3 regions of the Sinorhizobium sp. M4_45 genome follow, and region 1 is predicted to be linked to each of the others. Evidence: riboswitches for the same ligand, from Rfam matches in the RefSeq annotation. Region 1 holds a riboswitch; each other region holds the start of a gene.
The links. Region 1 has a riboswitch for thiamine pyrophosphate ahead of thiC (phosphomethylpyrimidine synthase ThiC). Riboswitches for the same ligand answer to the same signal wherever they lie in the genome.

Region 1 (7,207 bases):
GGCCCGCAACGCGCTTGAGGCGAGTGTCGAGGAGCGGACGCGCGACCTGCGCATGGCGCGCGACCGTCTCGAAACCGAGATCGCCGACCACCGGCAGACCACCGAGAAGCTCCAGGCCGTGCAGCAGGACCTCGTCCAGGCGAACCGACTGGCGATCCTCGGCCAGGTCGCGGCCGGGGTTGCCCATGAGATCAACCAGCCGGTCGCCACCATCCGCGCCTATGCGGATAATGCCCGCACCTTTCTCGAGCGTGGCCAGAGCACCACCGCCGCCGAGAACATGGAAAGCATCGCCGAACTCACCGACCGTGTCGGCGCCATCACAGACGAACTGCGCCGCTTCGCCCGCAAGGGCCATTTCGCCGCCGGGCCGACCGCGATGAAGGAGGTCGTCGAGGGTGCGCTCATGCTGCTCCGAAGCCGTTTTGCCGGACGGATGGACGCAATACGCATCGATCTGCCGCCCGATGACCTCCAGGCACTCGGCAACCGCATCCGGCTGGAGCAGGTCTTGATCAACCTTCTGCAGAATGCGCTGGAAGCGATCGGCGACAGCGAGAACGGCGCGATCCGAGTGCGCTGCGAGGACGTGGCCGGCGGTATCGCGCTGACCGTCGCCGACAATGGCCCGGGGATTGCGGCCGATGTCCGCGAAGAGCTGTTCACGCCGTTCAACACTTCGAAGGAAGACGGGCTGGGCCTCGGTCTCGCGATCTCCAAGGAGATCGTCTCCGACTATGGCGGCACGATCGAGGTCGAGAGCAGTCCCTCCGGAACAATATTTACCGTCAATCTCAAGAAGGCCTGAGCGATGAGCGCCGCCCGATCCGTGTTCCTGATCGATGACGACCGCGATCTGCGCAAGGCGATGCAGCAGACGCTCGAGCTCGCGGGCTTCACCGTCTCGTCCTTTGCCAGCGCGACGGAGGCGCTCTCCGAACTTTCCGCCGACTTCGCGGGCGTCGTCATCAGCGATATCCGCATGCCGGGCATGGACGGGCTCGCCCTTTTCCGCAAGGTTCTGGCGCTCGATCCGGACCTGCCGATGATCCTTGTCACAGGACACGGCGACATACCGATGGCGGTGCAGGCGATCCAGGACGGCGCCTATGACTTCATCGCCAAGCCGTTTGCCGCCGACCGTCTTGTCCAGAGCGCCCGGCGCGCAGAGGAGAAACGGCGGCTCGTCATGGAGAACCGGGCGCTGCGCCGCGCGGCCGAGGCCGCCTCCGAAGGACTGCCGCTGATCGGCCAGACGCCGGCCATGGAGCGGCTTCGCCAGACCTTGAAACACATCGCCGACACCGATGTCGATGTGCTGGTCGCCGGCGAGACGGGCAGCGGCAAGGAGGTCGTCGCCACGCTGCTGCACCAATGGAGCCGGCGCAGAACCGGCAACTTCGTCGCACTGAATTGCGGCGCTCTGCCGGAAACGGTCATCGAAAGCGAGCTCTTCGGCCACGAGCCCGGCGCCTTTACCGGCGCCGTCAAGAAGCGGGTCGGCAGGATCGAGCATGCGAACGGCGGCACCCTCTTCCTCGACGAGATCGAGGCGATGCCGCCGGCAACCCAGGTGAAGATGCTGCGCGTGCTGGAAGCACGCGAGATCACCCCGCTCGGCACCAACCTGACCCGTCCCGTCGACATCCGCGTCGTCGCCGCAGCCAAGGTCGACCTCGGCGATCCGGCCGCGCGCGGCGATTTCCGCGAAGATCTCTATTACCGGCTGAACGTCGTGACGCTCTCGATCCCGCCCTTGCGCGAACGGCGCGACGACATCCCCCTCCTCTTCTCCCATTTCCTGGCCCGCGCCTCGGAACGCTTCGGCCGCGACGTGCCCGCGATCTCGGCTGCCATGCGCGCCTACCTGGCCACGCATTCCTGGCCGGGCAATGTGCGCGAGCTTTCGCACTTCGCCGAACGGGTCGCGCTGGGGGTGGAGGGCAACCTGGGAGCTCCGGCCGCAGCGCCCGCCTCAAGCGGAGCAACCCTGCCGGAAAGATTGGAACGCTACGAGGCCGATATCCTCAAGCAGGCCCTCACGGCGCACCGCGGCGACGTCAAGGAGACCCTGCAGGCCCTCGGAATCCCCCGCAAGACTTTTTACGACAAGCTGCAGCGACATGGGATCAACCGGGCGGATTTTATCGACCGGGCAGGCGCGAAGAGTGGCGACGCGTAGGTGGATAGTTTGCCCCCACTCCGACCCCTCCCCGTTCGACCGGAGGGGAGTTGAGGCGGCGCTGCGAGCCCTCTTCGCCCCGCTTGCGGCGAGAAGGCCGCTATTCCGCCGTCGCCTCGAAGTCGACCCTGTCGAGAAGCAGAAGCGGATTTTGCGAAGCAACCGCGAATTCGAGCGCACCGATGCCGCTGGCGGATTTGGACTTGGCCGTCAGCGTGAATGTCCCCGGTTTCGCGATGAACCGCGAAACTGCATCCACCACATTCCGCAGCCGAGGCTCCTGCGCGGCAAATTGCTGCAGCATCACCGACGCCGTCATTTCCAGCATGCCGCGTGCCTGATCCTCCGTCATGCCGTTTTGTTCGGCATAGACCTGTATCCCTTTGGCGGTGAAGCCCTTGTCCTCGATCTGCAGGCTTGCTTCCCGCGCGGTGAGGCCGAACAACGCCGCCTGCGCCTTAGCCGCGTCGCCCGAAAAGAAGTCGCCGCTCACGCCTCCCAGAAGGCCGGAGAGGGAAAAGCGGCCGATATCCTTTCCGCTCGTGGAAATATCCTTGATGACCAGAGTCTCGTTCGCTTCGTCCCAGGCGGCTTCGAGGTTGGAGGAGAGGACCAACTCGTTGAAGCCCAGCTTGCGAAGCTTGGCGAGAGTCTCGTCCTGCGTATGCTCCGGGATTTGAAGGGCGAAGTCCTGGTATCCGGCGCGGACGTCAGTCGGAATGCCGTTTCGCGGTTTCGCGAGCGCAAGCTCGTATCCCTTCATCGTGAAGCGGATGCGCTGCGGCCGAGCGCCCTCTCCAGCATCCGGAGTGTCGTTGTATTCGTCCCAGTCTTCCACGCCGGTGCCCGAGTCAGGCAGATCCGCATCGATTCCCGCCACGCGGAACGCTCCGAACTCCGGCAGCAGCGTCGTGAAAGGGAAGTTCTCATGCTGCCCATCCTGCAGGGCGACGAACTTCTTCAGCGCTTCCACGCTGGGATCCCAGGAAAAGCCCGAAATGCTTGCTTCGGAGACTTTGACGTAGTCCGCGCCCTCCGCCATCGAGAAGCCATTCACCGACGCGTCGAGCTTCCGGCCATCCAGCCGGAGCGTGAGGCGATCCATCGCAAGCCTGATCCTCTCGCCCTCTTCACCATCCTTGTTCGGCGCGTCGATCTTCAGACCCAGCATTTCCATGTCGGCCTTCCTCGTCAAATCGGCGACCGACAGAATCCGGGCGAAATAGTCTTGACGCTCCGCCACGGGCAGATCCTCGGGCGACGAGACCGAGTTGAGCTTCTCCAGAGTCTCGCGAAGTGGCTCGTCCAGCATCCGCATGCTTACGCCGCTGCTGCGAACCTCGTCATAGCCGAAGCTCGCCTCGCCATCCGAAAAGGCTATATCCTTGATCGAGAATGGCCCATAAACAGGCCTTGCCTGCTCGTCGCCCGGCCCGGCTTTTTCAGTATAGATGCGGGCCAGATAGGCGGCATCGACGTCCTGCCCCGTCATGGCTCCGAGGGAGCCCGTCAGCCGCTTCTTCTCGCCGCCCTCTCCATCGGAGGCGCCTATGCCGGCTTCGAAGCTCGCACCACTCGCCGAATAGCGCGCGATGCGGCCATCCACGATACCTTCCGAGACCACGTTCTTGTAGACCAGCTTCTGCTCGCTACCGGCAACCGTCTGCGTGATGATCACCTCAGGGGCGGTGGCGCTCTTTGCCGTAAAAAGCGCCAGCTGTTTCGGCAGCGAAAGGTCGCTTCCCGCGCCGAACATTTGCGCCAGCGTGTCGCGACCGAACTCCGCCTGCTCGACAATCACCTTCGGCACGGCGATCTTGCCCGGGCGCATATCGAGCTCCACGCCGCTGACTTCGAGCATGCCCTCCAGGAAAAGGATCCTGGGCCGCCCGTCGATTGCGGCGACGCGGAGTTCGGACCCTTCCTTCAGCGGCAGCGTCACGTCGCGCAGATGAACGCGCCCGAAAAAGTCCGCTTCGACCGTGCCCACTCTGCCGCCCCGCTCGGCGATCAGCCTGCTCACGCTCTTTTCGACAGCAATCTTGTAACCGGTCGCGCCTGCGGCCGCGATTGCGATGACCGCAACGGCTGCCCAAAGCGCCTTGCGTCCCCTTTTCCTGGTCCCCGTCTCCGCCTGCCCCAAGACCTTCACCCTTTTTCGCTATGCGCATCATGGCGCTTCAGACTCGGACGGTAAGTAGATTTAGAACCTTGCATTTGCAAGCATGCCGCGAGCCCTGCGCACGGGATTTGGCCGGTGCAAAAACCATCTTGACGCCGCGGCGATAACCGTCCCTAATTGCGCCATTCACCAGGGGGGTCCCGGCAAGGGGCTGAGATACTGCTAGCGCGCGCAGTGACCCGTTGAACCTGATCCAGTTCATACTGGCGTAGGGACGGTGCAGACGTGCAGCAGCGAGGATTCCGTTTACCGGCAATTCATCGGCGATACGTCTTTTCATCCTTCCGGCTTCAGAACTGGGTCTCCAACGCGAAAACATTGGAGCCTCAAGATGAATCTAATCAAGCCTCTCCCCGCGGCGCCCTCGGTCACGCAAGGACCGCTCCCGGCATCCCGCAAGGTTTACAAGCCGGGCGAGATCCACCCGGACATTCGCGTGCCGATGCGCGAGATCGCGCTGCATCCGACCTCCGGCGAGCCGCCGGTGACTGTTTACGATTCCTCCGGCCCCTACACGGTCGAAAACGCCGATATCCGCATTGACGCGGGCCTGCCGCGCCTTCGCAGCGACTGGGTTCTCAAGCGCGGCGATGTCGAAAGCTACGACGGCCGTGCGGTGAAGGCCGAAGACAACGGCTTTGCGACCGGCGAAAGGCTGACGCCGGAATTCCCGATTCGCCACCAGCCGCTCAAGGCTAAGCCGGGAAAAGCGGTAACCCAGCTCGCCTATGCCCGCGCCGGCATCGTCACGCCGGAGATGGAGTTCATCGCCATCCGCGAAAATCTCGGCCGGAAGGCCGCGAAGGAGGCGCTTGCCCGAGACGGCGAAAGCTTCGGTGCCTCGGTCCCCGATTTCGTGACGCCGGAATTCGTGCGCCAGGAAGTGGCGAGCGGCCGCGCCATCATTCCGGCCAATATAAACCACCCGGAAGCCGAGCCGATGATCATCGGCCGCAACTTCCTGGTGAAGATCAACGCGAATATCGGCAATTCCGCCGTCACCTCATCGATGGCCGAGGAGGTCGAGAAGATGGTCTGGGCGACTCGCTGGGGCGCCGACACGGTCATGGACCTTTCCACCGGCCGCAACATTCACAACATCCGCGAATGGATCATCCGCAATTCGCCGGTACCGATCGGCACCGTGCCGCTCTACCAGGCGCTGGAAAAGGTAAACGGCATTGCCGAGGATCTTTCCTGGGAGGTCTTCCGCGACACGTTGATCGAGCAGGCGGAACAGGGCGTCGACTATTTCACCATCCATGCCGGGGTCAGGCTTCACTATATCCCGCTCACCGTGGATCGCGTCACGGGCATCGTTTCGCGCGGCGGCTCGATCATGGCGAAGTGGTGCCTGCATCACCACCGCGAGAGCTTCCTCTACGAGCATTTCGAGGAGATCTGCGACATCTGCCGCGCCTATGACGTTTCCTTCTCGCTCGGCGACGGCCTGCGTCCCGGCTCCATCGCCGACGCCAACGACCGGGCCCAGTTCGCCGAGCTCGAAACGCTGGGCGAACTGACGAAGATCGCCTGGGCCAAGGATTGCCAGGTGATGATCGAAGGGCCGGGCCATGTGCCCATGCACAAGATCAAGGAGAACATGGACAAGCAGCTCGCCGTCTGCGGAGAAGCGCCCTTCTATACGCTCGGGCCGCTCACCACCGATATCGCGCCCGGCTACGACCACATCACGTCAGGCATTGGCGCGGCTATGATCGGCTGGTTCGGCACCGCCATGCTTTGCTACGTGACGCCGAAGGAACATCTGGGCCTGCCCGACCGCAACGACGTCAAGACCGGCGTGATCACCTACAAGATCGCCGCTCATGCCGCCGATCTCGCCAAAGGACACCCGGCCGCCCGAACCCGCGACGACGCGCTGTCACGAGCCCGCTTCGAGTTCCGCTGGGAGGATCAGTTCAACCTCTCGCTCGACCCCGAGACCGCGCGCAATTTCCACGACGAGACGCTGCCGAAGGAGGCGCACAAGGTCGCGCATTTCTGCTCCATGTGCGGACCGAAATTCTGTTCGATGCGGATTTCCCACGATATCCGCGCCGAGGCGCAGAAGGAGGGCCTCGAGGCGATGGCCGCTAGATATCGCGACGGCGGCGACCTCTATATGCCGGTCGATGAAAGCAATGCCGCACCCGCTGGAGAATGAAATGCGCGTGCTGATCAGAGGGGCCGGCGTCGCCGGCCTCACCGCCGCCCATGAACTTCTCGGGCGCGGCGCCGCAGTGACGATCATGGAAAATGCCGCCGGCTTTCCCGGGGCCGCTTCCTGGTATGCGGGCGGCATGCTCGCTCCCTGGTGCGAGCGCGAAAGTGCCGAGGAAACCGTCCTGAGGCTGGGGATCGGCGCCGCCGACTGGTGGGAAGCCGCGCTCCCTGCCGGTTCCGTTCATCGCAACGGCACGCTCGTCGTCGCGCAACCCCGTGACGGAGCCGAACTCCAGCGTTTCGCCTCCCGCACCTCCGGCTTCCGCTCGCTCGATGCAGAGGAGATCGCAGCGCTGGAGCCGGCTCTCGCCGGCCGTTTCCGGCAGGCGCTGTTCTTTCCGCAGGAGGCGCATCTCGACCCGCGCCGGGCACTCTCGGCGCTCCGGCAAGGGCTGACGGCACGCGGCGCGGTATTCGCCGGCGAGGACATGGACGATCGCGATTTCGCGCTCACCGTCGATTGCACCGGCGCGTCGAGGGTCGGCGAGATCGACGGGCTACGCGGGGTGCGCGGCGAGATGGCCTATCTGCAGACGGACGAGGTGACGCTCTCGCGTCCGGTGCGCATGCTGCATCCCCGCATCCCGCTCTATATCGTGCCGCGCGACGGAGGGCTC
Region 2 (7,207 bases), on a different contig from region 1:
CTTCCACGCGCATCCCTATGAGGGCCGCACCTTCGACTGCGGTTCGAAGCAGGGCTTCATCGAAGCCAATGTCGCCTTCGCGCTCGCCCGTGCGGACATCGGCGATATCGTTTTCGAATCCGTCCGCGACATGGTTCTGTCTCACGAAAGCCGCATCCGGGCGGCATAAGCGGCGGCTTCCGGCAGTCCTTCGGGACTGCCGGAACAAGGACCGGAGAAGAAGATGAACAGAACGGCCCCCATGAAACAAAGAAGCGTTCCATTGAGCAGCATCATGCCCAGCGAAGACCAGTCAGACGGCTTTATCGACCTCGACCGACTTGTCGCCGCAGTCTTTCGTCGTGCCCGGCTCGTGGCCGCATTCGTCCTGCTCTTCATTGCGCTGGGGGTCGCTTATCTCCTGTTTGCCACGCCCTATTACACGTCGATGACGCAGATCCTTCTCGACGAAAACCTGTCCAAATACGCCGAGGAGGAACCTACCCCGGTAAACAGCCAGATGCTCGACACGCAGATTGCGAGTGCGGTCGAGATCCTGAAATCCGGCGAACTCGCATTGCGCGTCGTCGACAAGCTCAAACTCGACGAAAACGATACGATACTCAATCCGCCGCAGTCGCCCGTTGCCGTCGTCAAGGACTGGTTGAAATCGGCAACCGGGCTTTTTTCCGGCGGTCCCGACGTTACGGAAGAACAGGCGCGCAACGGACGGCGGCAGAAGGCAGCCGCGATCATACAGCAATCGCTCGCGGTCGAACGTGTTTCGCGCAGCTCGGTCGTGGCCGTTGCCTTTCGCTCAAGCGACCCCTTGCTTGCGGCGACCATCGCGCGCGGTTACGCAAGTGCCTATCTGACAGATCAGTTGAACGCCAATTTCGAGGCGACCGAGCGCGCTTCCGTCTGGCTGCAGGAACGGCTTACGGATCTTCAGCAGCGCTCGCAGGCCGCCGCGCTCGAAGTCGCGCATTTCAGGGCCGAGAACGGTCTGACGGCTGCACGGGGCGAGCTGATGTCCGAGCAGCAGATGGCCGATCTCAACAGCCAGCTCATCGTCGCCCAGGCCGATACGGCAAGTGCGTCGGCCCGTTACAACCAGTACAAGTCGATCGTCGACCAGGGACCGGAGAACGCGGTCAAGAACGCCACCATTTCCTCAAAGGAGGGTGACAATTCGGTGATCCGTGACCTTCGGACCCGCTATCTCACCGTCGGCAAGCGCGAGCGGGAAGTCTCGGATAATTTCGGCGCCGACCACCCGCAGGCCGTATCGCTCCGCGCCGAGCAGGAGGATGTCGCGCGGCAGATCTACCAGGAACTGCAGCAACTCACTGCAAGCTACAAGAACGAATACGAGGTCGCGCAGTCGCGCGAGGCATCGCTCAGGAAGAGCATTCAGGGCATTGCCGGCAAGACCTCCGACGCCAGCGAGCAACTCGTTCAATTAAGGGAGCTCGAACAGAAGGCAGCGGCTCTGAAGACGCTCTACGAATCCTATCTCGGCCGCTACGAACAGGCGACGCAGCAGCAATCCTTCCCGATCGCCAAGGCGCGCGTCATCTCCGAGGCCGGCGTGCCCGTATCGCCGTCGAGCCCCAAGAAAACCATGACTCTCGCTCTCTCGGCCGTGCTCGGCATGATGGTCGGCGGGGCTTACGCGGCCTTCCTCGAATTCCGCGAACGGACTTTCCGCCTGGAAGGCGACATCCGCTCGCTCCTCGGCCATCGCTCGCTCGGCTACGTCCCGCTGCTCGGAACGCGCATGAAGAAGAAGGCACAACTGGTCCATGCGCATTTCGGCTCGGTAAAAAGACACGACGAAGCTGTGGACGACACGATGCCGTTCCAACGACTTTCGCGCATCGTCGTCGATGCGCCGCGTTCGACCTTTGCGGAGACCTTCCGCAACGCCAAGCTTGCCTGCGACCAGATGCTCGCCGGCAGCGAAAGCCGCGTGATCGCCATTGCATCGGCCCTTCCGGACGAGGGAAAGTCGATCATTGCCGCGAACTTCGCCGCACTTCTGGCGGCGAGCGGCAAGCGGACCCTGCTCATCGATGCCGATATACGCAAGCCGGGACTGACTCAGATGATCACGCCCGCCCCGCGCACCGGGCTCGTCGAAACGCTGACCGGAGAAGCCACCTGGCCCGCCGGAATCAAGGTGGACCAGCGCACCAAGCTCGCAATCCTTCCGGCCGGCGGCGCATCGCATCAGCGGCATCAGAGCAATGAACTGCTCGCCTCCCCGGCCATGGCGAACCTCATCGAGAACGCCCGCAACGCCTTCGACTACGTCGTCGTCGATCTTGCCGCACTCGCCCCCGTCGTCGACGCCAAGGCTTTCGCGCCGCTTGCCGACGGTATTCTCTTCGTGGTCGAGTGGGGAAGGACGCCTTCGCGGCTCGTACGCGATCTGCTCAACTCGGAACCATTGATCAACTCGAAGGTGCTGGGCGTCATCCTCAACAAGACGGACATGAACGAACTCGGCAAATACAGCGACTTCGACGGGGCGGAGAAATACCGCCACCGCTACGGCAAATATTACGTCGAGAATACGATTACGGAAAACAACGCCGCTTGAGGCGACCGCGGCCGTGCCATCTGTGCGCGGCCTTTTCGCCCTTCGCCGTCAGACCTTGCGGCTATCGACGATCCAAGCGGCTGCCATTAGCGCGATGACCGCCGTAAGGGCAACGAGTGCCAGCGCATAGAAAAGCGAATATTCGACCAGCGACGGCAGCATCGAAAGACAACGCCGCACCCTGCCAGGCGACCGCCGCCAATCCGGCAGGTCGTCACGGTTGAAAGCCTCCAGCCGGCGGGTAAGAAAATGCATATCGCGAGAACCGATTGCCAATCGAAGCCATGGACGCGGTCATGCTGCTGAACAACAGTGGCGATAGCGAGGCACTTCAGCTCCCCGAGCCGTCACCCGGCAGTCAATCTTCCCACCACCGGTGGAAATGATGGACCGGACCGCGCCCCTGACCTATCTCCAGGCGGTCGGCCGCGAAGATTGCGGCATGCAGATAGGACTTGGCGGCACTCACCGCTTCGACCAGCGGCAAGCCTTTCGCAAGGCCGGCGGCAATGGCTGCCGACAGCGTGCAGCCGGTGCCGTGGTCGTTGCGCGTCTCGATCCGCGCGGCGGGAAGGCGGACAAGAGTGTCGCCGTCGAAGAAGAGGTCTGTGGCCTCCCGGGCCTTCAGGTGCCCGCCCTTGACCAGAACCGCATATGCGCCGGTCCGCATGATCGCTTCCGCCTGGCGCGCCATCTCCGCCTCGTCCTCGGCGATTGCGCGCCCGGTCATCAGCGCGGCCTCGGCAAGATTGGGCGTGGCGACGAGCGCCAGCGGCAACAGCTCTTCGATGAGCGCCGTAACGGCATCCGGCCGAAGCAACGCGTCGCCGGAGGTCGCAACCATGACCGGATCCACGACCGCCCGTTTTCCGGACCGGCGCAATCCATCGGCAATGGCGGCGATCGTTTCCCGACGCGAGACCATGCCGATCTTGACGGCCTTCACGTCGAGATCGGAGAAGACGGCGTCCATCTGCGCCGACACGATTTCAGCGGAGACATCCTCGACGGCCGTCACACCCCTGGTGTTCTGGGCCGTGATCGCAGTGATGACGCTGGCGCCGTAAACGCCGAGCGCCGAAAACGTCTTGAGGTCCGCCTGAATACCGGCGCCGCCGCCGGAGTCCGAGCCGGCGATGGTGAGTGCAATCGCCGTCATGCCCCGTCCTCCTTCGCACGAGGGCGGATGATGCTTGCGAGCGGTACGGCAGTGGACGTCATCGATCGATCTCCAGGCGGAACATCACGGAGATCCAGGAAAGGCGATGAAAAGGAGAACTTGCCGCTGGCGGCCTTCTTTCCGTTCCTACGCCGGCATGACCCGGATCAGGTTCAAGGGTCCGGCTCAACGCCATCTCAGCACCGTCTGGTGCTCCCCTCGGAATGCGCTATCTATGCGGCTGTGGCAAAGCGATGTCAACGCGCCCGCGCAAAGGCTTGTAAGACCTGGCTTTTAGGCCGGCCGGCAAAAATATACCCGCAGCCTGGCCACCTATGATGCAGTCATTCCTTCTGCCGCCGTCAATCGCTCGTTTCCTCCTCGAAAACGGCGGCGATTGCGTTATTCTTAGCAAATTTCGTCGTACAGGAGGGAGCACGCCATGAGTCTGCGCATCAACGATACCGCCCCTGATTTCACCGCCGAGACAACGCAGGGCACGATCAATTTCCATGAATGGATCGGCGACGGCTGGGCTGTCCTTTTCTCCCATCCGAAGAACTTTACTCCCGTCTGCACGACGGAACTCGGCGCCATGGCCGGCATCGAGCCGGAGTTCCGCAAGCGCGGCGTCAAGATCATCGGCATTTCGGTCGACCCGGTCGAAAGTCACACCAAGTGGAAGAACGACATCAAGGTCGCGACCGGCTTCGAGGTCGACTACCCGCTGATCGGCGACCGCGATCTGAAGGTGGCAAAGCTTTACGACATGCTGCCGGCCGGCGCCGGAGAGACGTCGGAGGGCCGGACGCCTGCGGATAACGCCACCGTGCGTTCGGTCTACGTCATCGGCCCCGACAAGAAGATCAAGCTGATCCTCACCTATCCGATGACCACCGGCCGCAACTTCAACGAGATCCTGCGCGCCATCGACTCGATCCAGCTCACCGCCAAGCATCAGGTGGCAACACCCGCGAACTGGCAGCAGGGCGAGGACGTCATCATCACGGCCGCCGTCTCCAACGAGGACGCCGTGCAGCGTTTCGGGTCGTTCGACACCGTGCTTCCCTATCTCCGGAAGACGAAGCAGCCAACGGCCTAAGCAAACCCGCTGCGAAGAGTCAGTCGATCGGGCGCGTCAATTCATCAAGGTCGACGCGCCCTTGGCGCTTTTTGCTAACATGGTTGTTTAACGCGCACAGAGCAGAACCATCTGCCTCAATCCGCTTTGGCGATGGAGATGATCTCCGCCAGAACCCCGTGCAGAGCGTCGCGATAGCCGTTGCGTGCCGAGGGGCCGCTTTCATCCGACGTCATGACCACGGTCAGGTCTAGGGACGGCACTATATAGAGCATCTGGCCGCCATAGCCCCAAGCGTAATACACATCCTCGCCGCCGATCCGGCGCGTGAACCAGCCATATCCGTAGCCGTCGCCGGTAAAACGGGAGGCCGTGCGCGGCTGCCAGGAAAGCTCCACCCAATCGGCCGGGACGACCTGCCGTCCGTCCGCGGTGCGGCCGCGGTTGCGATAGAGCTCACCGAAGGCAAGCAGCGATCGCGCGCTCATCGCCATCTGGTTGCCGCCGAGATAGATGCCCTGGGGATCCCGCTCCCAGGCACCGATCCGGAAACCTTCGACCGGATCGAGCCATTCGCGCGCAAGCGCCAGTGTCGACTTGCCGCCGACCTTGGTCAGTATTGCCGAGAGCAGATGGGTCGAGGCGGTCGAATAAAGCATCCGACCTCCGGGCTCGTCGTCGAAGGGCTGTGCCAGTGCGAAACGAACCCAGTTGCGGCTCGACACCCAGCGGCCGTAATTCGGTCCGGACATGCGCCCCAGTCCCGCTTGCATCGAAAGCAGGTTGCCGATGGTGATGTCGTTGATCCGGGGGTCGGCCTGCGACGGGAGGTCTTCCTTCAGGAGCGGCGCGATCTTCTGCTCCGGGCCGTCGAGCAGACCCTTGTCGATCGCAATGCCCACAAGTGCGGATACGATCGATTTCGACGCCGACTTGATGTTGGTCGACTCCGAGGGAGTGTGGCCGCGATAACCCTTCTCGGCAATCGTCTCCCCGTCCCTGGCAACGACCACGGTCTTCAGCGGGTTCAACTCTTCTCTGGTCGCCAGGGCCGTCAGCAAGGTGGTGACGGACTGATCCTGCGCGGCTGCCGCCGAGTGGAAACCGAAGAGCGCAAGGAACGTAACAACGAGCATAGTCATGCGTTCGACCTAGGGCGAATGGCACGACAAGTCATCAAGTGCAGTCCAAGCTCACGACGATGTGACCTTGCCTGAAGGTCGGCTACATCGATGCTCCGGGGTTCATTCCCTCCAGATCGCAACATCGACGGGTTTCAGCGTGCGGCCCCCCAGGTAGAACTCGGCCGACGGCCCTGCGGGCACCTCCGCGGAGGTCCGGCCGAAATTGAAGGCGAAACGGAGATTGCCGCGGCGCGTCACGCGAAGATCGCCGAGGTCGGGCAGGCTTTCCTGTCCAGCCCAGCCGAGCGCATCGCCGATCACCTTGTCGAGCAATGCGCCGTTGGCCGCAACGGCCAGATAGCGTGCCTTGTCGTTGCCGACGAGCGCCGGAGCGCCGTTACGATACTCCCCGTCGAAGCTTGCGAGAACGGTCTCGTTCGTCCTGACCGTCTCGCGCCAGCCGGCCGCCTGATAAGCCTCGTTGCCGTAGAGAACGGTCTCGCTATGAAACTCCGGCAACGACTCGACCCGCGAGACGCTGACATCGATGAGCTTCGCCAGCGGTCCCGGCGGCAATCCCTCGGGGATGTGCATGTCCTTCGTCTTGCTGCCGCTGCGCGCGCCGAAGACCACCTTGGCGTCCGCTCGCGCGAGCCGCTCGACGAAAGCCTCCTCGGCAATGACGAGATCCGGCGCGAGGATCAGCTTGTATCCGTCGAGGTCCGAGTGCTGGCCTATGAAATCCACATCGACGCCCAGACGCGCCGCCGTCGAATACCAATCGAGCGCAACCGCCGAAGCGGAATAGCTCCGCCCCTGCGGCAGGACGCGTGTCGCCCAGCGCGATTCGTAGTCGAGAAGGATCGCGACTTGCGCCTTGCCACGCACCTCTCCCTCGGGCAGGCGCTTCATTTCCGCGACGACTTCGGCGACTTCAAGATAGCCCTGATCCGCCTCGCTGTTTGGAAGAAGGAGGCCCGCGTGAAACTGTTCCTGCGCGAAAGGCGCCTGGCGCCAGCGGAAATAAGAGACCATGTCGACCCCATGGGCATAGGCGAGCCAGGTCCAGAGCCGAACCATGCCGTCGGCCGGCGACTGGTTGTGCGCCGCCCAGTTCACGGGCCCCGGCTGCTGCTCCATGACCCAGACGCGGCCGCGGCCGACGGCTCGGTAGAGGTCGTGGTTGAAGGCCGGCTGGTCGGGATCCCCCACCCGGAGATAATGCTCCTTGTCCTTCGCTGCGAGCCGCCCGTTGAGCA
Region 3 (7,207 bases), on a different contig from region 1:
CGGTGGCCTGGACCGTACCCTGCGGCCCCTTGTGCCCGCGATGGCGGGCGCGCATGTCCTGCAGCTCCCCGAGCCGACGCATGTTGCGCTTGCGCCTTGCGGTCACGCCGTAGCGCAGCCAGTGCTCTTCGCGCTCGATCGCCTTACCGAGCTTGTGCTGCTCGAGCTCTTCCGCCTCCAGCACCTCGTCGCGCCAGGCCTCGAAATGCGCAAAGCCGCGATCGAGGCGGCGCGATTGGCCGCGGTCCAGCCAGACCGTCGCCGTCGATACCTTTTCGAGGAAGCGACGGTCGTGCGAGATCAGCACGAGCGCCGAACGGCTGCGGACGAGCTCGTCTTCCAGCCATTCGATCGTCGGCAGATCGAGATGGTTCGTCGGCTCGTCGAGAAGCAGAATGTCGGGCTCCGGCGCAAGCACACGGGCAAGGGCGGCACGACGTGCCTCGCCGCCGGAAAGGCGCGTCGGCTCTTCCTCCCCGGTCAGCCCCAGATGCTGCAGCAGGTAGGCGACCCGGTAGGGATCGTCGCCTGGCCCGAGGCCGGCTTCGGCATAGGCCTGAACCGTATCGAAGCCGTCGAAGTCGGGCGCCTGGTGCAGATAGCGGATCGTCACCGATGGATGCCGGAAGATCTCGCCCGACTGGGGTTCTGCAATTCCGGCGGCGATCTTCATCAGCGTCGATTTGCCCGAACCATTGCGGCCTACGAGGCAGATGCGATCGCCGGGCTCGACCTGCAGGCCCGCACCCGCAAGCAGCGGCGTGCCGCCGAAGGTCAGTAGAATGTCGTCAAGCTTCAGGATGGGAGGCGCCAAGGCATCAGGCTCCGGAAAGATCATAGGGGCGGGCGAGAACGACGGCCCGGCCGGATTTCAGGGTCAAGCGGACCGTGCCATCCGCGATGTTCGAAATGGTGCGCGACGAGCCGAAGGGCAAATGAAAATCCTTCAGCGGGTAGCGCACGTTCTCGATCGAAAGACCGTCAAGATCGGCAAAGCCGAGGATCGAGAAGAGGCTGCCTTTCGGCAGCTCGATCTCCTGCGAGCCGGGCAGCAGCGGATAGGCCTCCTCCTCGCCGGAGGTCATCATCACCGCAACGCCGCTCTGGGCAAGCGCGACGGTACCGAGGAGATGCAGGAAAGCATGGTCGCTGCGCGCGCCGCCGAGTCCGCCCGCGAAGACGAGCGAGGTCGCGCCACGCTCGAGGGCTGCCTCGACGGCGATCTCCCCGTCGGTCGCGTTCTTGGCAGCTGGATGGCGTTCGCGCGGGACGCCGGCAAACTCCGCCAGAAGCGCCTCATCCGTGGAATCGAAATCGCCGACCCAGAGATCGGGAACGATCCCCAGCGTCCTTGCATGGCGCATGCCGCCGTCGGCGGCGACGAAGCGGCTGCCTTCGAGCTGTCGAGCGAGCCGGTCTGTCGGCGTCAGCGCGCCGCCGAGCAGGATGGTGAAGGGTGATCGGGTCATGGCAGAAGCCCATAGCGCAAAGCAGCGGCGAAGGAAAAGGGCTCCGGCTGCTGTTTTGCGAACGCATGCTGCGCGGATCAGGTTCCGGACGCCGGATCCCCGGGAAAGAGCATGCCGTCGTAGATGCCGGGCGTCGACCCGGCGATCTCCACCGCACCCACCGCACGGGCATAGAATTCGGCAGGGCCGACGCCGCCGATGATCGCATATGCATAGCCGGCGGCGCGCATGGATAGCAGGCTTTCGACGAGCAGGGCCTCGCCGATGCCCTTGCCGCGCATAGTCTCGTCAACTCCGGTCGGACCGAAGAAGCCGAGCGCGGTTACGTCATGGCAGGCAAAGCCCACGATCCGGTCCCGATGGTGAGCGACATGGATGCGCGCCGGCGTCGAGGAGAAGGCGGTTTCGGCCTCGCCGGCCCACCCGGTCCCGAAGCGCTCCTCGATCCAGGGAATGACGGCCCGCCGCTCGGCCGCAAGCGCCCGGCGGATGCGGATGTCGGGGTCGAGACGCGATGGGCGGCCCTCGGGCAAGGCATAGAGGCGGACGAGCATGTCTGGCATGAAATTGTCTCCGCTTTCGGCGAACAAACTGCGCCGGCAATTGTTTGACTTTTAATAGCGCGGCTGACGCGGACGGCAAACGCCCCTGCTGAAACTCAGCTTGCCTAAGCCGTCGCCGGAAGCTAAATCTCTTGCTGCTCTAACGGGGTGCCCTGGTCGGCTTTTGCGACCGTGGCTGAGAGGCTTCGAGCCAACCCGCGGAACCTGATCCGGCTCATACCGGCGGAGGGATTAGAAGCGATCGGACCGATACGCGCTTTTCCCATGCAGCAACAACAAAGGGAGAGGTGCCAGAATGTCCAATTCACTCCATCGAAAGATCCTTGGCCGGCTTGCGATCGCCGCAGCTTCGATCGCGGTATTTTCCGTGAGCGCGGCGGCCGCGGAAAAAACCCTGACGGTCTATACCTATGAGAGCTTCATCACCGAATGGGGGCCGGGCGCCAAGGTGGCGGAAGCGTTCGAGAAGACCTGCGACTGCAAGGTCGACTATGTAGGCGTTGCCGACGGGGTCGAACTCCTGACGCGGCTGAAGCTCGAAGGTCAGGGATCCAAGGCCGACATCGTACTCGGTCTCGACACCAATCTGGTGGCGGAGGCGAAAGCGACCGGCTTCTTCGCGCCGCACGGCGCCGATACCGCCTCCGTCAAGGTCCCGGGCGGCTTCTCCGACGACACCTTCATACCGTATGACTACGGCCATTTCGCCGTTGTCTACGACACCGAGACGCTGAAGGATCCACCGAAGAGCCTCAAGGAACTGGTCGAGGGCGATCCGTCGCAGAAGATCGTCATCGAGGACCCGCGGACCTCAACCCCCGGCCTCGGCCTCCTGCTGTGGGTGAAGTCGGTCTATGGCGACCAGGCCGGCCAGGCCTGGTCGCAGCTCAAGGACCGCGTGCTGACGGTCACGCCGGGCTGGTCGGAAGCCTATGGCCTCTTCACGAAGGGCGAGGCCCCGATGGTTCTCTCCTACACGACCTCGCCCGCCTATCACATGGTGGCGGAAAACACCGAGCGCTACCAGGCGGCCCCCTTCGCCGAAGGCCATTATATCCAGATCGAAGTCGCCGCATTGACGAAGAATGCGAAGGACCCGGAACTCGCCCGGAGCTTCCTGACCTTCATGATCGGCCCGGAATTCCAGTCGATCATCCCGACGACCAACTGGATGATGCCGGTGACCGCGACCAAGGAGCCGCTGCCGGAAGCCTTCAGCAAGCTCGTCGACCCGCAAAAGACGCTCCTCATTCCCGCCGAGGAGGTCGCCGCCAACCGCAAGGCCTGGGTCGACGAATGGCTGGCCGCCATGAGCCGGAACTGAGGCCGGATTGTCCGGCACGAAGGAAAGCAAGATGACAATCGCCGCCGGGGCCTTCGCCTTCGGCGGCATCCTGCTTTTCGTCGGCCTCGCCGGCGCGGCACTGCTTGCCCAGTCGGCCGGCAGCGCCGGCGCCGGTCCGCTTTTCGATGCCTATATCTGGCGCATCACACGCTTCACGCTGCTGCAGGCCAGCCTCTCGACGCTTCTTGCCATCCTTTTCGCGATACCGGTGGCCCGGGCACTTGCCCGCCAGGCTTCGTTCCCCGGCCGCATCTGGGTGCTGCGGCTTCTGGCGCTGCCACTCGGCCTGCCGGCGATCGTCGCCGCACTCGGGCTGATCGAAATCTGGGGCCGGCAGGGGCTCTTGAACAGGGTGCTTTCGGCAGGCGGGCTGGAGCAGCCGGTCAGCATCTATGGCCTCTCCGGCATTCTCATTGCCCATGTCTTCTTCAACATGCCGCTCGCCGCACGCTTGATGCTTGCCGGCATCGAGCGCATTCCGGCCGAATACTGGCGCAGCTGCGCCAATCTCGGCATGGGTTCCTTCGCCACCTTTCGCTTCATCGAGTGGCCGGTGATCCGTGGATTGCTTCCCGGCATCGCCGGGCTCATCTTCATGCTCTGCGCCACCAGCTTCACGCTCGTGCTGACGCTTGGCGGGGGGCCGGCCGCGAGCACGCTCGAAGTGGCGATCTACCAGGCGCTGCGCTTCGACTTCGACCCGCCGCGGGCGATCGCCCTTTCGGCACTTCAGGTCGCCCTTACCGGAGCGCTGCTTCTCGTCTTGAAATTGATCGCGCCGGCGCCGCTGGAGGGAGAGACGAGCGGCAGGGCCATCCGGCGTTTCGACGGCGCGAGCGGTCTGTCGCGGCTTGCCGACCGTATCTGGCTGGTACTCGCCGTCATCCTCGTCGGCCTGCCCTTTGCGGCTATCGCCTATAGCGGATCGAAGGCCGACCTCTTCCGTCTCGTGAACGAGCCGGCATTCCGTCGGGCGCTCGCCATGAGCGCGACGATCGCCCTTGTCTCCGCCACGATTTCGGTCGTCATCGCGGCGCTGATGATCCGTACCGAACGCCTCGCGCTGGCGCGGCGGCGCCCGGGTCCCGCGGCTCGCCTCTTTGCCGGAGGGATCGGCGCAAGCACCTCCTTCATACTGCTCGTGCCTCCCGTCGTGCTCGGCGCCGGATGGTTCCTGCTCCTGAGGCCGTTCGGCGACGTCGCCCGTTTCGCGCCGGCCGTCGTCGTCGCCATCAATGCGCTGATGGCGCTTCCCTTCGTTCACCGGGTGCTGGCGCCGGCCATGGCGACGCATGCCGCTCGCACCGCGCGCCTTGCCGCGAGCCTCGGCATCGGGGGCTTCCACCGCCTGCTGTGGATCGACTGGCCGGGTCTGCGCAAACCTCTCTTCGTCGCCTTTTCCTTTGCCATGGCCCTCTCGCTCGGCGATCTGGGAGCCGTCGCTCTTTTCGGCTCCGAGGACATGGTAACCCTCCCTTATCTGCTCTATAGCCGGATGGGCAGCTATCGCACCGCGGATGCGGCCGGACTGGCGCTGGTTCTCGGCCTTCTCTGCCTTGTCCTGACGGTGCTCGGCACGGCGGGAGAGGAGAGGCGGCCGGAGGGTAAATACACATGAGTTCCACCGCTCTCGCCGTAAAGGGCATCGAGATAGGCTTCGAAACAACGACGCTCGCCTTCGACTGCACGGTTCCCGCGGAGCGGATCGTCGCCGTGGCCGGCGCCTCCGGCTCGGGCAAGTCGACGCTCTTCAACGTCATCGCCGGCTTCGAGCAACCGGAGCGCGGGGAAGTCCGCATCTTCGGCGAGGAAATGACCGGTCGCCCGCCTGCGGAACGGCCGGTATCGATCATATTTCAGGAACATAACCTCTTCGCACATCTCGACGCCGCCACCAATGTCGGCTTCGGCATCAGCCCGGCGCTGCGACTGGATGCGGCCGACCGCATGAAAGTGGAGGACGCACTGGCCCGTGTCGGGCTCGCCGGTTTTGGCAAGCGGCTGCCGCCGACGCTTTCAGGCGGCGAACGCCAGAGGGTCGCGCTCGCGCGCGCCTTCGTACGGCACCGCCCGATCCTCCTGCTCGACGAACCTTTCGCTGCGCTCGACCCAGGCATGCGCGCCGAGATGCGGACACTCATCAGCGATCTGCACGAGGAGGAAGGCAACACGATACTGATGATCACGCATCATCCCGATGACGTGAGGGCGCTCGCCGACAGCGTTCTTTTCCTCGACCGGGGCCGGATTGTCGCCCATGATGAAGTCGATCGGTTTCTCAAGCGCCGCGACATCACGGCCATCAACCGGTTCCTCGGCAAGGAGGGATGACGAACTGTTCGCGGCGACCGATCCGACGCCGGACGAACTAAATTCGCCGGACGCCACAATTTGACCGCCGCGCCGTGCGAGGCGCGGGAGACACCAAGGGGTATCTCGCAAAATTCGCGCATCCGTTGCTGCGATACCACGGGGCAACTATTTCTACTGGGGTCGGCTAGGCAGGCGGCGCTGAAATCGGATACAGCAGAATCCTGGCTGAAACACCCGCGCCGGTGCGCCGCATCCGGCTGAAAAAGTAGGACTTTTCGCCGATTGCGATGAATGGCTTCGAGCCGCGGGTCGCGCCGGCGGATGGGGACGGGCTGAGGCATGATAAGGCAGGCAGTCATGAATGGCTGGTTTCCGCGGCGGCATGGAACCGTTCGCGCACGAGCGCTGGTCGCATTGGCTGCCACGACGCTGCTGGCTGGCTGCCAATCCGTCATCGAGCAGACCTACGAGCCCACCGTTTCGCCATCCTCCAATCCGCAGATCGTCGAGGAAGTGCAGAAGAACGACCCGCGGGCCCAGCTCGGCGCGCGCGAGCATCCGCGCATCGTGGCAAGCTACGGCGGAGAATACCGCGACGCCAAGACCGAGCGGCTGGTCGCCCGGATCACCGGCGCCCTGACGGCGGTTTCGGAAAACCCGCAGCAATCCTACCGCATCACCATTCTCAACTCGCCGGCAATCAACGCTTTCGCGCTTCCGGGCGGCTATCTCTACGTGACGCGCGGCCTGCTGGCGCTCGCCAACGACGCCGCGGAAGTGGCCGCCGTGCTCTCGCACGAGATGGCGCATGTGACGGCCAATCACGGCATCCAGCGCCAGCAGCGCGAGGAGGCGGAGGTGATTGCGAGCCGCGTCGTCTCCGAGGTGCTCTCCTCCGATCTTGCCGGCAAGCAGGCGCTTGCCCGCGGCAAGCTGCGCCTTGCCGCCTTCTCGCGCAATCAGGAACTGCAGGCCGACGTGATCGGCGTCCGCATGCTGGGCGAGGCGGGGTACGACCCCTATTCGGCGGCGCGCTTCCTCGATTCCATGGCCGCCTATAGCCGCTTCAGCGCGGTCGATCCGGAGGCGGACCAGAGCCTCGACTTCCTGTCGAGCCACCCCAACGCGCCGCAACGCGTCGATCTCGCGCGCCGGCATGCCCGTGCCTTCGGCCCCGAGGGGACGAGCGGCGATCGCGGGCGCGACTATTATCTCGCCGGCATCGACGGTATCCTCTATGGCGACAGTCCGCAGGAGGGCTATGTCCGCGGACAGACCTTCCTGCACGGCCAGCTAGGCATACGCTTCGACGTGCCCGCCGGCTTCCAGATCGACAACAAGGCCGAGGCGGTGCTAGCCACCGGCCCGGGCGAGGTCGCCATTCGTTTCGACGGCATCGCCGACACGAGCCGGCGCAGCCTCACCGACTACATCGCCAGCGGCTGGGTAACGGGCCTCAAGCCCGATACGATCCGCCCGATCACCGTCAACGGCCTCGAAGCCGCAACGGCGCGCGC

Region 2: it holds a riboswitch for thiamine pyrophosphate, as region 1 does, so the genes downstream of both, thiD (bifunctional hydroxymethylpyrimidine kinase/phosphomethylpyrimidine kinase) here and thiC (phosphomethylpyrimidine synthase ThiC) in region 1, are expected to answer to the same signal.
Region 3: it holds a riboswitch for thiamine pyrophosphate, as region 1 does, so the genes downstream of both, thiB (thiamine ABC transporter substrate binding subunit) here and thiC (phosphomethylpyrimidine synthase ThiC) in region 1, are expected to answer to the same signal.

Annotation. Positions count from the first base shown of each region.
Region 1 covers NZ_NWVE01000003.1:252,989-260,195, reverse strand. The annotation lists gene CN933_RS11480 (sensor histidine kinase) at 1-808, shown strand, start outside; gene dctD (C4-dicarboxylate transport transcriptional regulatory protein DctD) at 812-2,182, shown strand; gene CN933_RS11470 (aq_1923 C-terminal domain) at 2,283-4,325, opposite strand; TPP riboswitch at 4,486-4,597, shown strand; gene thiC (phosphomethylpyrimidine synthase ThiC) at 4,696-6,531, shown strand; gene thiO (glycine oxidase ThiO) at 6,533-7,207, shown strand, end outside.
Region 2 covers NZ_NWVE01000009.1:97,755-104,961, reverse strand. The annotation lists gene CN933_RS23145 (UTP--glucose-1-phosphate uridylyltransferase) at 1-169, shown strand, start outside; gene exoP (succinoglycan biosynthesis transport protein ExoP) at 224-2,584, shown strand; gene CN933_RS23135 (hypothetical protein) at 2,633-2,839, opposite strand; gene thiD (bifunctional hydroxymethylpyrimidine kinase/phosphomethylpyrimidine kinase) at 2,943-3,743, opposite strand; TPP riboswitch at 3,871-3,973, opposite strand; gene CN933_RS23125 (peroxiredoxin) at 4,186-4,845, shown strand; gene CN933_RS23120 (serine hydrolase domain-containing protein) at 4,962-5,966, opposite strand; gene CN933_RS23115 (beta-galactosidase) at 6,069-7,207, opposite strand, start outside.
Region 3 covers NZ_NWVE01000005.1:218,181-225,387, forward strand. The annotation lists gene CN933_RS16285 (ABC-F family ATP-binding cassette domain-containing protein) at 1-814, opposite strand, end outside; gene CN933_RS16290 (thiamine diphosphokinase) at 819-1,469, opposite strand; gene CN933_RS16295 (GNAT family N-acetyltransferase) at 1,547-2,032, opposite strand; TPP riboswitch at 2,166-2,280, shown strand; gene thiB (thiamine ABC transporter substrate binding subunit) at 2,328-3,356, shown strand; gene thiP (thiamine/thiamine pyrophosphate ABC transporter permease ThiP) at 3,364-4,995, shown strand; gene CN933_RS16310 (thiamine ABC transporter ATP-binding protein) at 4,992-5,708, shown strand; gene CN933_RS16315 (M48 family metalloprotease) at 6,048-7,207, shown strand, end outside.